DNA from 3 places in the Bifidobacterium sp. ESL0704 genome. Region 2 is predicted to be linked to each of the others. Evidence: riboswitches for the same ligand, from Rfam matches in the RefSeq annotation. Region 2 holds a riboswitch; each other region holds the start of a gene.
The links. Region 2 has a riboswitch for thiamine pyrophosphate ahead of OZX64_RS04300 (ECF transporter S component). Riboswitches for the same ligand answer to the same signal wherever they lie in the genome.
Positions count from the first base shown of each region.

Region 1: another riboswitch for thiamine pyrophosphate. It lies ahead of OZX64_RS02530 (hydroxyethylthiazole kinase); the one in region 2 lies ahead of OZX64_RS04300 (ECF transporter S component).
Region 3: another riboswitch for thiamine pyrophosphate. It lies ahead of OZX64_RS05865 (ABC transporter permease); the one in region 2 lies ahead of OZX64_RS04300 (ECF transporter S component).

Region 1 is NZ_CP113929.1:760,838-764,897, reverse strand. Features, by position in the region: gene OZX64_RS02540 (TetR family transcriptional regulator) at 1-371, shown strand, start outside; gene OZX64_RS02535 (NAD(P)H-binding protein) at 684-1,313, shown strand; TPP riboswitch at 1,657-1,778, shown strand; gene OZX64_RS02530 (hydroxyethylthiazole kinase) at 1,770-2,705, shown strand; gene thiE (thiamine phosphate synthase) at 2,985-3,722, shown strand; gene OZX64_RS02520 (hydroxymethylpyrimidine/phosphomethylpyrimidine kinase) at 3,907-4,060, shown strand, end outside.
Region 2 is NZ_CP113929.1:1,254,400-1,258,459, forward strand. Features, by position in the region: gene OZX64_RS04295 (dipeptidase) at 1-577, shown strand, start outside; TPP riboswitch at 1,201-1,312, shown strand; gene OZX64_RS04300 (ECF transporter S component) at 1,362-1,991, shown strand; gene OZX64_RS04305 (ATP-binding cassette domain-containing protein) at 2,019-4,060, shown strand, end outside.
Region 3 is NZ_CP113929.1:1,631,299-1,635,358, reverse strand. Features, by position in the region: gene OZX64_RS05875 (ABC transporter ATP-binding protein) at 46-810, opposite strand; gene OZX64_RS05870 (NrtA/SsuA/CpmA family ABC transporter substrate-binding protein) at 819-1,832, opposite strand; gene OZX64_RS05865 (ABC transporter permease) at 1,946-2,698, opposite strand; TPP riboswitch at 2,847-2,987, opposite strand; gene eno (phosphopyruvate hydratase) at 3,196-4,060, shown strand, end outside.

The DNA.
Region 1 (4,060 bases), 490 kb from region 2:
CCATTTTGGTAGCCACTCATCCCATCGATACGTTGGAGCAATATCAGCTGCTCGCCGACGCCATCAAACCGTTCATGCCCGTTCTCGCCGAAAAGAATCCGCCGGACGATCTGCTGGGGCTGATTCAGGGAGCCACCATCCTGACCACCGGCTACGTGCTGGCCGAAGCCGTCGCGCCCTTCGGCGACAGCGAACGATCCAGCACCGACCCTTCAGACGAAACTCGAGAAGAGGCCATGCGCCAATCCCCCGAACTGGCTACGTTGTTGGCGCCTTTGACCGACACCGCCACTCCATGGAGCATGCAGGTCGAATACCGCAAAGCCCTTGACGCCTTGATTTCCGGGTGGGACACCGAGGTCGAAGACTGAAGACGGAAACCACGCTCAGAACGACGGCTCTGACCAGCGCCAGGCGGCTTGCCCGAATCTGTTGCCTGAAGCACCGCTGTCACCGCTGAAAGCCATTCACCCCAAGGCATATTCGCAGTCGGCCCGTTTCACTCGCTTTCCGCGTAATACCAAGGCTTGCAAGACCTATCTACTATCTCACGTGTCACCGGAACACCCAGCATGACGATTGACGTTATAGTGAAAAGTAATGCCGCATACCATAGCGGCGACACACTTCAACGAGATGGACCAAATCGCGTCCACCCGACATCGCAAGCAAAGGAAGCACCCATGAGCAAGAACATCGCAGTCGTGGCCGCCAACGGCAAGGCCGGACGGCTCATTACAGCCGAGGCCGTCAGACGCGGTATGGACGTCACCGCCGTCGTGCGCGGCGAGAACAAAACCGAAGCCCAGCACGCCATCATCAAAGACCTGTACGACCTCACGGCCACCGACCTCGCCGGTTTCGACGCGGTGGTGAACGCTTTCGGTGTTTTTGATCCGGCAAAATTCGACGAATACAGCACCTCGCTGAAATATCTGGCCGATATTCTTTCCGGTACTGACACGCGGCTGCTGGTCGTCGGCGGTGCAGGAAGCCTCTACACCAACAAGGAACACACGGCCCAGCTTTCGGATTCGTTCCCCGACACCATCAAGGGCGTGCCGCTGGCAATGGGCAAGGCGCTCGATGCGCTACGCCGCCGCGACGACGTGCACTGGACCTATATCAGCCCTGCCGGCGACTTCCAAGCCGACGGCGAGCGCACCGGACATTACGTGCTTGCAGGCGAGGACTACACCACCGACGCGGACGGCAAAAGCGCCATCAGCTACGCCGACTACGCCATCGCCATGGTCGACGAAATCGAAACCGAGCATCCGCATGACCGCGAGCGCATCTCCGTGCGCTGGTAAGTCTCCGACAACCCGACTTTCAACCAAGCCGCACCCAACACGACAACCGTGAACCGGAGACATCGGCACCATGGCCTCGATTATGGGTTTGCGGCTTGATTAAGGGGAAAAGCCGCAAACCCATGATAAGCAACCTCTTTATTCGGGGTTTGCGGCATCGGTATATTTCAAAGCCGCAAACCCATGATAAACGACCCATCCATCATGGGTTTGCGGCTTAATGCTGTTCAAATGCCGCAAACCCATGCCGCACGCGTTTTCAGAATCCCACACAAAGCGTCGGCCATCCGCACGCGAATAGGTGCCACAATCTCTTGTCCAATGAAGGACATAGCGTCTTGAGCTGTAAGTGCAGGGGAACCTGCGAAGCCGCTGCGGCGGTCACGCAAGTTGAGACGGGCACAATGCTCGACCCTTGGAACCTGTTGGTTAATACCATCGTAGGGAGACGCGAATATGGTCAATGACGCATACTCATCAGCAAACAGCAATCTCAGTAATCTCAACGATTTGGCGGCGAACGACCCGTTGCGCGAGCTCATTCGCAAGGCCGCGCAGACGGTGCGCGACACCACGCCACTGGCCCAGTCCTTCACCAACTTCGTGACCATCAATCTGGTCGCCAACGCCCAGCTGGCAGCGGGCGGCACCGCGGCGATGAGCTTCCTGCCTGACGACATCGCGGGCGGAGAAGCGGCAAGCGGGGCCAGCTATATCAACGTGGGCACGTTGCTGCCGTTCTACAAGGACGCGTTGGCCCAGATCACGCAGAAATTCCACGCCGATCGCCATCGCTGGGTGTTGGATCCGGTGGCTGCGGGAATGGGCACCACACGCACCGCCATTTTGAAGTCGTTCAAGGCGGCCCCGCCGACCATCATCCGCGGCAACGCTTCCGAGATCATCAAACTGCGCGAGATGTGGGAGCTGCCGCTGGATGAGGATGCCGTGGATGGCAAAAAAGACGCTTCAAAGCAATCCAGCGGACCGGTGGGTGTGGAATCCGCCGATGACGTCGAGGCGGCCGAGGCCAGCGCCAAGGCACTTGCACGGTTCATCGCCAAGTCCGACGCACAAGGCCAAGGCGCGGTCGCTGTTTCCGGCGAAACCGACCTCGTCACCGACGGCGAGCACACCTATCGTCTGCCCGGCGGCAGCGCGATGATGACCAAGATCACCGGAGCCGGCTGTTCGCTTGGCGGTGTGACCGCAACCTATCTGGCCGTTGCCGATCCTCTGACCGCGGCACTGTCCGCGAGCGCCCTCTACAACCGTGCCAGCGAGACCGGCGAGTCCAATTCGCACGGCCCGGGTTCATTCCAGGTCGCCTTCCTCGACGGCCTGTGGTCGACCACACCCGAGCAAATCGCCGCCTCACCAATCTTGGCGTAGGCGGAAGGCTTCCAATCCGCACGAAACAGCGTTGTTGGAGGCAAAGATGCTAGCAACCTGCCTCTAACGCAACGGCAAATGTACATTCCGCATGGGTTAGAGGCAGAAAGCCTGGTTTCCTGCCTCTTGCCCGATGTCAAATCCTTTTTCGTGGGATTAGAAGCGATCAGCAGCGCCTTCCAGTCAACCGCATAAATCCGATTCGGACAATCCGCTGCGGGCCTTTGCTCTCCAGCACCAACACCATCACTGATATTTCAAAGAATCGAGCCAATCATCATGACCATCAACAATCCATCATTCGCCTCCATGCGCAAGAACTTCGACCTGAGTTCCTACCTCGTGCTCGGCCCGGCAGACACCAAATCGCGGCCTGTCCCCGACATCGTGCAACAGGCCTTGGCCGGTGGCATCACCTTCGTCCAGATTCGTGTCAAGCCCGGAGACGCCAGAGACATCACCGAAATCGCGCGGCAGAGCGCCGAAGTCATCGCGCAGGCCGGTGCCTCGCAATCCGTGCCGCTGGTCATCGACGACCGTGTGGATGCCGCCTGGCAGTGCCGGGATATGGGCATCAAAGTCGACGGCGTGCACATCGGACAGGACGATTTGAATCCGACTGAGGCACGCAAGCTGCTCGGACCGGACGCCATCATCGGCTTAAGCTGCAAGGTGCTGGACGAAGTGAAAGCCGCCAACGCTCTGCCCGCCGACACCATCGACTACATCGGCGCGGGCCCGTTGCATCCGAGCACCACCAAACCCGACTGCATCGTCATCGGTGCCGACCACCAGCGCCACACCCAGGACACCGAATCCATCAACGCGCTGTGCCGTGAATCGAACTACCCCATCGTCGTGGGCGGAGGCGTGAAGCTGGAGGACCTGCCGGACCTGGCCCAGACGCAGGCTGCCGGCTGGTTCGTGGTCTCGGCCATCGCCGGAGCAGACGATCCGGAAGCGACCACCAAGGCCATGGTGGATTCGTGGAACACCTCGCGCTCGAAACGTGGCTGAAATGTCGCGGCACACAACACAAAACCGCAAACACAAAATGGCAAAAAACCACTGTTCGTGCGGTACCGATACAGGAACGACAGCCGAAACAGGTGCAATATCTGCAACGACGAAGACATCCGCAACAACCTCACCACTGGTTGGGTCTCGTTCGTCAAGCGCTTCCGGCGTTCACCCGTACCGGCTGCCGGCAGTGCTGTCCATCGCAGGAAGTGACTCGTCGGGCGGAGCCGGAATACAGGCCGATCTCAAGACGTTCATGGCCTTCGGCGTGTACGGGATGAGCGCCATCACCTCGTTGACCGCGCAAAACACCACGGGGGTGCGGGCCAGCGCCG
Region 2 (4,060 bases):
GCGCGACCTCGACGAGGCCGGCTTCCGAGCCGATTCCTCGGTGGTCTCCTCCTATCGCCTCGCCGGCTCCGGTTCGTTGGCCTCGAGACTGTGGACCAAGCCCAGCATCTCGGTCATCGGATTCGATGCGCACCCGGTCGAGGGCTCGTTCAACGTCATCGCCAACGAGACCCGTTTCCGCCTTTCCATCCGCACCGCACCGAACCAGCGTCCCGAGGATGCAGCCAAGGCCGTCACCGACTTCCTGACCGGACATGCCCCGTTCGGTGCCGAGGTTACGGTTTCCACGCTTGATACCGGTATGGGCTGGAGCATGGATCCCGACGCCGAGGCCACCCAGGATGCGCTGGAATCGATGCGCGAGGCGTTCGGCGTCGAGCCGATCAACAAGGGCGAAGGCGGCTCGATTCCGTTCATCCCCGAACTGCAGCGCATCTTCCCCGACGCCCAGGTCCTGGTCACCGGCCCCGAAGACCCCAAAGGCAACGCCCACAGCCCCAACGAATCCATCGACCTGACGAGCCTTAAAAACAACGTCCTCACCGAGGCCCTGATTCTGGACAAACTAGGCAAATAAGCTGATTGCACTGACGTCAGTCGTGTGGGGGTTGGGGCATACAATGCTCGACACGCTCCGGGCTGAGCCGTTAAGCGGGAAGTCCTGTGGACTTCCTGTAGGCGAAGTGAGCGCGATGTATCGAGCGCGAAGGCAAAATCTTCGATTTTGCACTGGCCAAGCTTTACTCCTCAGCATGGCATATCTGCCGCCGCCACTAATGCATGAAATATCTGACTGATTTGCCGAGTTTGTCCAGAATCAGGGTCGGTGCTACTCCAAGCGAATAGCTGCCGCATGCGCAAGGTTCCTCGATGTATACGGGCGCAATTGCGCGGTCGATGTCATAAGGCTCCTCACTCAGGCGGCAGCTATTCGCTGGTGAGCCACCTCCCGCAACCCCTGTCAGTCAGATTCCTTGTACAGAGTGTGGGGCGGGGATATGCGATGTTCGGGCGTAAGACACGGCCTATGCAAAATCGGAGATTTTGCCTTCGCGCTCGATACATCGCGCTCACTTCGCCTACGTGAAGCCCACTGGGCTTCACGCTTAACGGCTCAGCCAGTAAGCGTTCCGAAGCATTGTATGCCCCAATCCCCACACGACCACCCGTTGACAGTTGACAGGGGATTGCTCTAGGATGGCGAATTGACACGGGGGCTGGCCATTAGAGGCCGGCTGAGATGAGGATTTCCTCGACCGAATGAACGTGAGTCCGGACAATGCCGGCGCACGGACGTCTCTCTTTCCCGTGCCTTGGTATGCGCGCCGATAAACGGTGTGCACCACAGAAAGGCACAAATCATGACATCATCAAATCAGACGACCATTATCTCCAAACCGAATCTCAAATGGCGTGTCGTCGATATCGCCGTGGCTTCGGTCATCGGCGTGGTCAGCACTTTCGTCTACTGGGCCGCGGCTCTGCTGTATGGTCCCATCGGTTCTCCGCTGGACGCGCTTGTCCCTGGCCTTGGCGGCCTGATGAACGGGCTTTGGCTCTTTGCGGGTCCTCTTGCGGCCGTCATCGTACGCAAGCCGGGGGCCGCGACCTATGCGGAAGTCGTGGCGGGCGTGCTCGAGGCCCTGCTCGGCAATTCTTGGGGCGGAACCGAAACCTTCCTGATCGCGCTGGTGCAGGGGCTTTGCGCCGAGGTGGTGTTCCTCTGCGTGGCCTACAAGGTCTGGAACCTGCTCACGCTCACGTTGTCCGGCATGGTATCGGCCATCGGCTGCTGGGCTTATACGTTCTTCACCCATCTGCAAGGCTTCAACATGACGGGTGCATACGGCATCTGGTACCTGGTCGCCACGGTGATCTCCGGGGCGTTGGTGGCCGGCGTGCTGATGTGGTATCTCTATATCGCCATCGCCAAGACCGGTGCCATCGACAAGTTCGCTTCGGGCCGTCAGGTCCGTGCCGCTTCCAAGTGAGTGGTATCAGGTAGAATTCAGGCATCGATGGGGGAACGTATGCAAGGCAGACAATCTCAGGGCGGCGGTAGGCGTGAAGGCGACCGACACAAACCATACGTTCGGGATATCCCGGCCTCTGAGAGCCAGGCTCCTTCACAGGCCGGGCAGCCTGCCGGCGAGAAGGTTGCCCGCAAAGCGCCGCCTGCGGCTATCGCTTTCCGCAACTGGGGCTACCGCCATGCCTCGCGCCGGCATTTCGCCGTGCGTGGCCTGAACCTTGACATTCACCCCGGCGAACATGTACTCCTGCTGGGAGCCTCCGGTATCGGCAAATCGACGATACTCGAAGCCGCTTCTGGCCTGCTCGGCGGGGAGGTTGCCCAAAGCACGGACGAGGACAGGCCGGGCGAAGGCGCCCCGGTGGTCGCCATCGAGGATTCGGAAGGCGGCATCACCGAAGGCGGCGTCTTCATCGACGGCATCCCGGCCGTCGCCGCCCATGGCCGTGTCGGCCTTGTCCTGCAGGACCCGGATGCGCAGACGATCTTCGAACGCCTCGGCGACAACGTGGCCTTCGGTCCGGAGAACATGGGCGTGCCGCGTGACGAGATCTGGCAGCGGGTGCGGCAAAGTCTTGCCGACGTAGGCCTTGAAGGATTGCAGCTGCACCGTTCCACCATGCACTTGAGCGGCGGGCAGATGCAACGCCTCGCCTTGGCCGGGGCATTGGCCATGCAGCCCGGCGCGTTACTTCTGGACGAGCCCACGGCGAACCTTGACCCTGAAGGCGTCGAGCAGGTCATCGGCGCGGTCTCCAACGTGTTACGCGACACCGAAGCCACCATGCTGCTGGTCGAGCACCGCGCCGGACCTTGGATCGACCTTATCGACCGGGTCGTCGTTCTGGGTCTTGAATCCGACGATCAGGTCAAGGCACGCGTCACGCAGGTCGGCGACGCTGCCGAAATCGACCACAGCGGATTCCGTCGTACCATCGTGGTCGCCGACGGCACGCCGGACGATGTGTTTGCCAACCGTGACCTCGACTTTGCGGCGCTCGGTATCTGGATGCCCAGCAGATATCGCCGTCCGGAAGACGAAATCCATCGAATCCATACCGATGACGAGCCCGCCAGCGATCCCGCGATCGGCGACGGCAAGGCGCTGCTCTCCACTAATGACCTATCGATCGGCCGCGACGGCAAGCCCATAGCCGACCATATCAACATTTCGTTCGCGGCCGGGCAGATCACCGCTCTAGTAGGGCGCAACGGTGTCGGCAAGTCCACGCTTTCACTGACTCTCGCAGGCCTCCTGCGGCCTGTGGCGGGCAGCGTCGAAGCCTCTGTGCAGCTCGCCAAGGGGGCCAGCGGCAACTCTCCGATGGATTGGAAATCCACTGAACTCGCGGCGCGTGTCTCTTACGTCTTCCAGAATCCCGAGCATCAGTTCGCGCGTGGCAGCGTACTGGAAGAAGTCATGCTCGGGCTTGTGCGAACCGGAACACCGGAGGATGATGCCAAGAAGAAAGCCATGGCGCTCTTGCGCCGGTTCAGGCTTTCGCAATATGCCTCGGTCAACCCTTACACCCTTTCCGGAGGGGAGAAACGTCGCCTGACCGTCGCTGCCTCGCTGGCCGCCGCACCGCGCGTGATCATCCTCGATGAGCCGACCTTCGGCCAGGACCGACGCACGTGGATGCAGATCGTCTCGCTGATCCACTCCTTGCGCGGCGACGGCGTCAGCGTCATCGTCGTGACCCACGACCGCGATCTGGTCACCGCACTCGGCGCCCGTGTCATCGAATTGCAGGCGCAAGACGATGCCGAAGGCGTCCGCTCGATGCATGAGGAGCGTCGCAAGGCGGAACCATCAAGCAGGGACGCTGGGACCTCTGACGACGAAATCGCCGTCAGCCCGGTCAACGAGCGCGACGAACAGGAACGGCAGTCCAGTCGTTCGCCTTTCCTTGCCTCGCTCAATCCGACGTTCAGGATGCTGGGCGGTTTCCTCGCCGCGCTGCCGTTGATCTTCAGTCTTGACTGGGTCTCGGCGAGTGTCGCGTTGCTGATCGAATTCGTTCTGCT
Region 3 (4,060 bases), 380 kb from region 2:
GGACCTTTTGTTGTTGTTCACGAAGGCGGTTTGATGATCCGCACCTTAGTTGGCAGATCTTGCCTCCTGCGTTCCGCTGTCTTTGCCATATAACGTCCCGCGTAGCCGATCTTCGATTTGTGTGTGGTTTTGGGGGCGTCCCTCGTCGTCCAGATTATTGCGGTCGATGTGGATGTCGTCGGAAATCTCTCCGTCGCAGAGCACCAGCACGCGGTCGGACAGGCGCGTGGCCTCAGCGATGTCATGGGTGACCATCAAGACTCCCCATTGATGCCTGGCGCATAACGAGGCCAACAGGTTCTGCATGTCAAAACGTGTGAGCGAATCAAGGGCGCCGAATGGCTCGTCGAGCAGCAGAAGCTTGGGATCACGTACCAAAGCCCTGGCCAACGAGGCCCGTTGCGCCTGTCCACCGGAAAGGGACGAGGGCCAGGAATCGGTGTGGTCGGCAAGCTGCACCTGCGCCAGGGCTTTCTGTGCGATATTTCTCCGGTCGCTCTTCGAGCCCGGCAACCCCAATGTCACGTTGTCCCACAATCTCATCCACGGCACCAACCTGGCGTCTTGAAAGGCGAGCGCGAACGATTGTGTGGCCTCCATCGTTCCGGTGAGCGGCGTAAGAAGTCCCGCTACAATGCGCAGCAGCGTAGATTTGCCGCATCCTGAGCGGCCGATCAGCGAGACGAATTCGCCTGTATTCACCGTGGCGTTGATATCGCGGAGGATTGGTTTATCGGCAAAGCAGAGACCGATATGTCGCAGACAGAGCAGGGGACGATCGTCGGATTGTCTTGAAAGCCGTGGCGGCATATTCGCCCTCATTTCGTGCAGTCGATGATATGGGAGTCGATGTCCGGTTTGGTCTTGATGAAACCGAAATCGACATATTGCTGTGCGATGTCGTCAACCATCTTCTTGCCTTTGGCGTCCACCGGCAGGATCTTCGGTATATCGAATTTTCTCACCTGCTTGATGATGGTGTCGGAGGCTCCGAATTGCTTGTAGGTCTGATAGATGAACTCGGGATCTTTTTGGGCCTTGTCGGATTCCTTGACCAACGCCTGATAGAGTTTCTTGACGATTTGCGGGTGCGTGTCGGCGAATTTCTTCGATACCATATGCACGCTCACATTCTTGGAATCATAGTGTTGTCCATTGGTGATGAGGCGGGCACCGGGGGTGGCCATCGCTGTGGCGAGGTTCTGGTCGTAGGTGGCCAAGGCGTCGATTTTTCCGGATGTGAACGCGGCGGCGAAATCCGTCTGGCTCAGCTCGACTTCGGTGACTTTTTTCGGATCGAGCCCGGCATGGCGGAACGCGGCGTTGACGACGTAATCGCCGGTGGCGCCTTTCTTGTCGATGCCGATGCGTTTGCCGTAGAGCTCTTTGAGTGTGGTGACCTTTGAATTCGGCGCGGCGACGATGCCTTGGGAATCCCCGTCATAGTATTCGATGGCGAAGGCGACCCACGGCTGCTTCTGGTCGATGAAATCGATGAAGGCTCCCAGCCCGGTGCTGGCGGCGTCGGCCTTGCCTGCCAAGACGGCTTTGTATGAGGTGTCCGGCGGGTTGAACGGTCCCATGAACTTGGCTGTGTAAGGCTTCATCGTTTCGGCCACGAATGACTCGCTGTGTATCGTGGTCAGGTAGTTCGCCGTCGAAAGGTAGGCGACGCGAACGGTGTCTTCGGGTTTCGACGTGCCCGATGTCCCTGAAGGGGCGCCGCAGGCGGCCAACGCCACGACGGCCGCTAGCGTACAGGTCGCCGCGCATAGACGACGTATCGCGGAATGATGTTTGCTCAACGACGATGAGATGAGATGGTTTGTCATAATCTTCCTTCTTCAATGTTGTCTGTTGTGTAAGTCGAATTTGCCTGGTGGCTTGAGATGGGGAAGTTGCCGCACTTTGATAAGAAATGATTCCGACAGGGCAGCGACTCGGCTCAGTGCTTACGCATCCATGGGGTCAGCGCGTGTTGCAGCATGCCGACGATGGCCTCGCTTGAAAGGCCGAAGATGGCGTAGAGCACGATGCACAGCACCATCTGATCGGTACGTGAGAACTGCTGGGCGCGTGAGAGAATGTAGCCGATGCCGACCGACGAATTGACCGTCTCGCAGGTGACTAGCGCGATCCAGGCCACGGTGATGGCGAAGCGCAGGCCGGTCATGAAGCTCGGCAGGGCTCCCCGGAAAAGAATTCTGCGCAGCACCAACGGTCTGGGCAATCGATATGCCTGGGCCAGTTCGATGAGCTTGGGGTCAAGGTTACGGATACCGTCGCGCACATTGACATAGATCAGACCGAACACCCCAATGGCGATCAGCGCGATCTTCATGGATTCATCGATGCCCAGCATGATGATGAGCACTGGTGAAAGCGCTGGAAACGGTATGGCGCGCAGCATGTGCACCGGTTTGTCGACAAGGTCGAAGCCGATGGCTGACGCGCCTGCGATGACGGCGATGGGCACGGCCAGGACGATGCCCAGCACCAGACCCAAAAGCACGCGGGCCAGACTGATGCCGATCGAGGGGAAGAGCAAGCCTTCGGCGTTCAGATCGCCGCATGCCTTGATAACCTCGATAGGCGAGGGCAGAGGCCGAGAATCAGCTGGAGACAAGGTGGCGAAAAACCACCAGAGACATAAAGCGAGCGTGGAAAGCCAGGGGCCGGTCATCCGCAGCAGTCTCATGCCTTCCCGTGGCAGCAGGTTCGCGCCTGCACCCCGTTTGGAGGGCATGGTTTCAGCGTCATCGAGGATGCCGACGATATGCCGCATGCCCGATGATGTCGACGATGCTGATGATGAAGTTGCCGAATGGCTTTTCGGACGCACAGCAACGTTGTGCATCGGACATCCCTTCGATAGCATTACCTACATCAGGTTCGATGGGTATGATCTCAGCCCGGCCGGTTCGCTTTTGCGCTGTCGCGCGCCAGTATTTTTCAGACATTCGGCTTGGGCACCCCATGTCAAAAAGCATTAGAACTCCCGAGCTGGACATCGAGACGCGAATCGTTCAAGACTTGGGTAAACGAAAAGCTCGTTAGCGACCCGGCAGATATGGAGAATTTGTCCGCACGCTATATGTGAGCGCTCACATAAAAAAGCCGATTTCGCTGGTTTACGTCCATCAAAGACATTAATCTTGGAACTGTTAACGTAAGTCCAGCTTTAAAGGAGTAATTGTGGCAGCAATCGAAAGCGTATATGCCAGCGAGATTCTCGATTCCCGTGGAAACCCGACCGTCAAGGTCACCCTCGACACCGTTGATGGCGCCGAAGGCATCGGCCTGGTTCCCTCCGGCGCTTCGACCGGCGAGGCCGAGGCCTGGGAGCGCCGCGACGGCGACAAGTCCCGCTATCAGGGCAAGGGTGTCCTCGACGCGGTGAAGGCCGTCAACGAGGTCATCGCCCCCAAGGTCATCGGTATGGACGCCACCGACCAGCGTGCCCTCGACGACACCATGATCGAGCTCGACGGCACCCCCAACAAGGGCAAGCTCGGCGCCAACGCCATCCTCGGCGTCTCGCTCGCGGCCCTCTATGCCGCCGCGGAATCCGCCGAACTGCCGCTCTACCGCTACATCGGCGGCACCAACGGCCACATCCTGCCGGTTCCGAACATGAACATCATGAACGGTGGTGCACACGCCGATTTCGCCACCGACATCCAGGAATACATGATCTCCCCCTACGGCTTCGATTCCTATAAGGAAGCCCTGCGCGCCGGCGTTGAGGTCTATCACACCCTGAAGTCCATCCTGAAGAAGGATGGCCATGAGACCGGTCTGGGCGACGAGGGCGGCTTCGCTCCGAAGATGAAGACCAACGAGGATTCCCTGAAGTACATCATGCAGGCCATCGAGGCCGCCGGCTACAAGCCGGGCGAGCAGATCGGCCTGTGCCTCGACGTGGCGTCCTCCGAGTTCTACAACAAGGACACCAACACCTATCACTTCGACGGCGCCGACCGCGATGCCGACTACATGCTGAACTACTACAAGGAGCTCGTCTCCAAGTATCCGCTGGTCTCCATCGAGGATCCGTTCG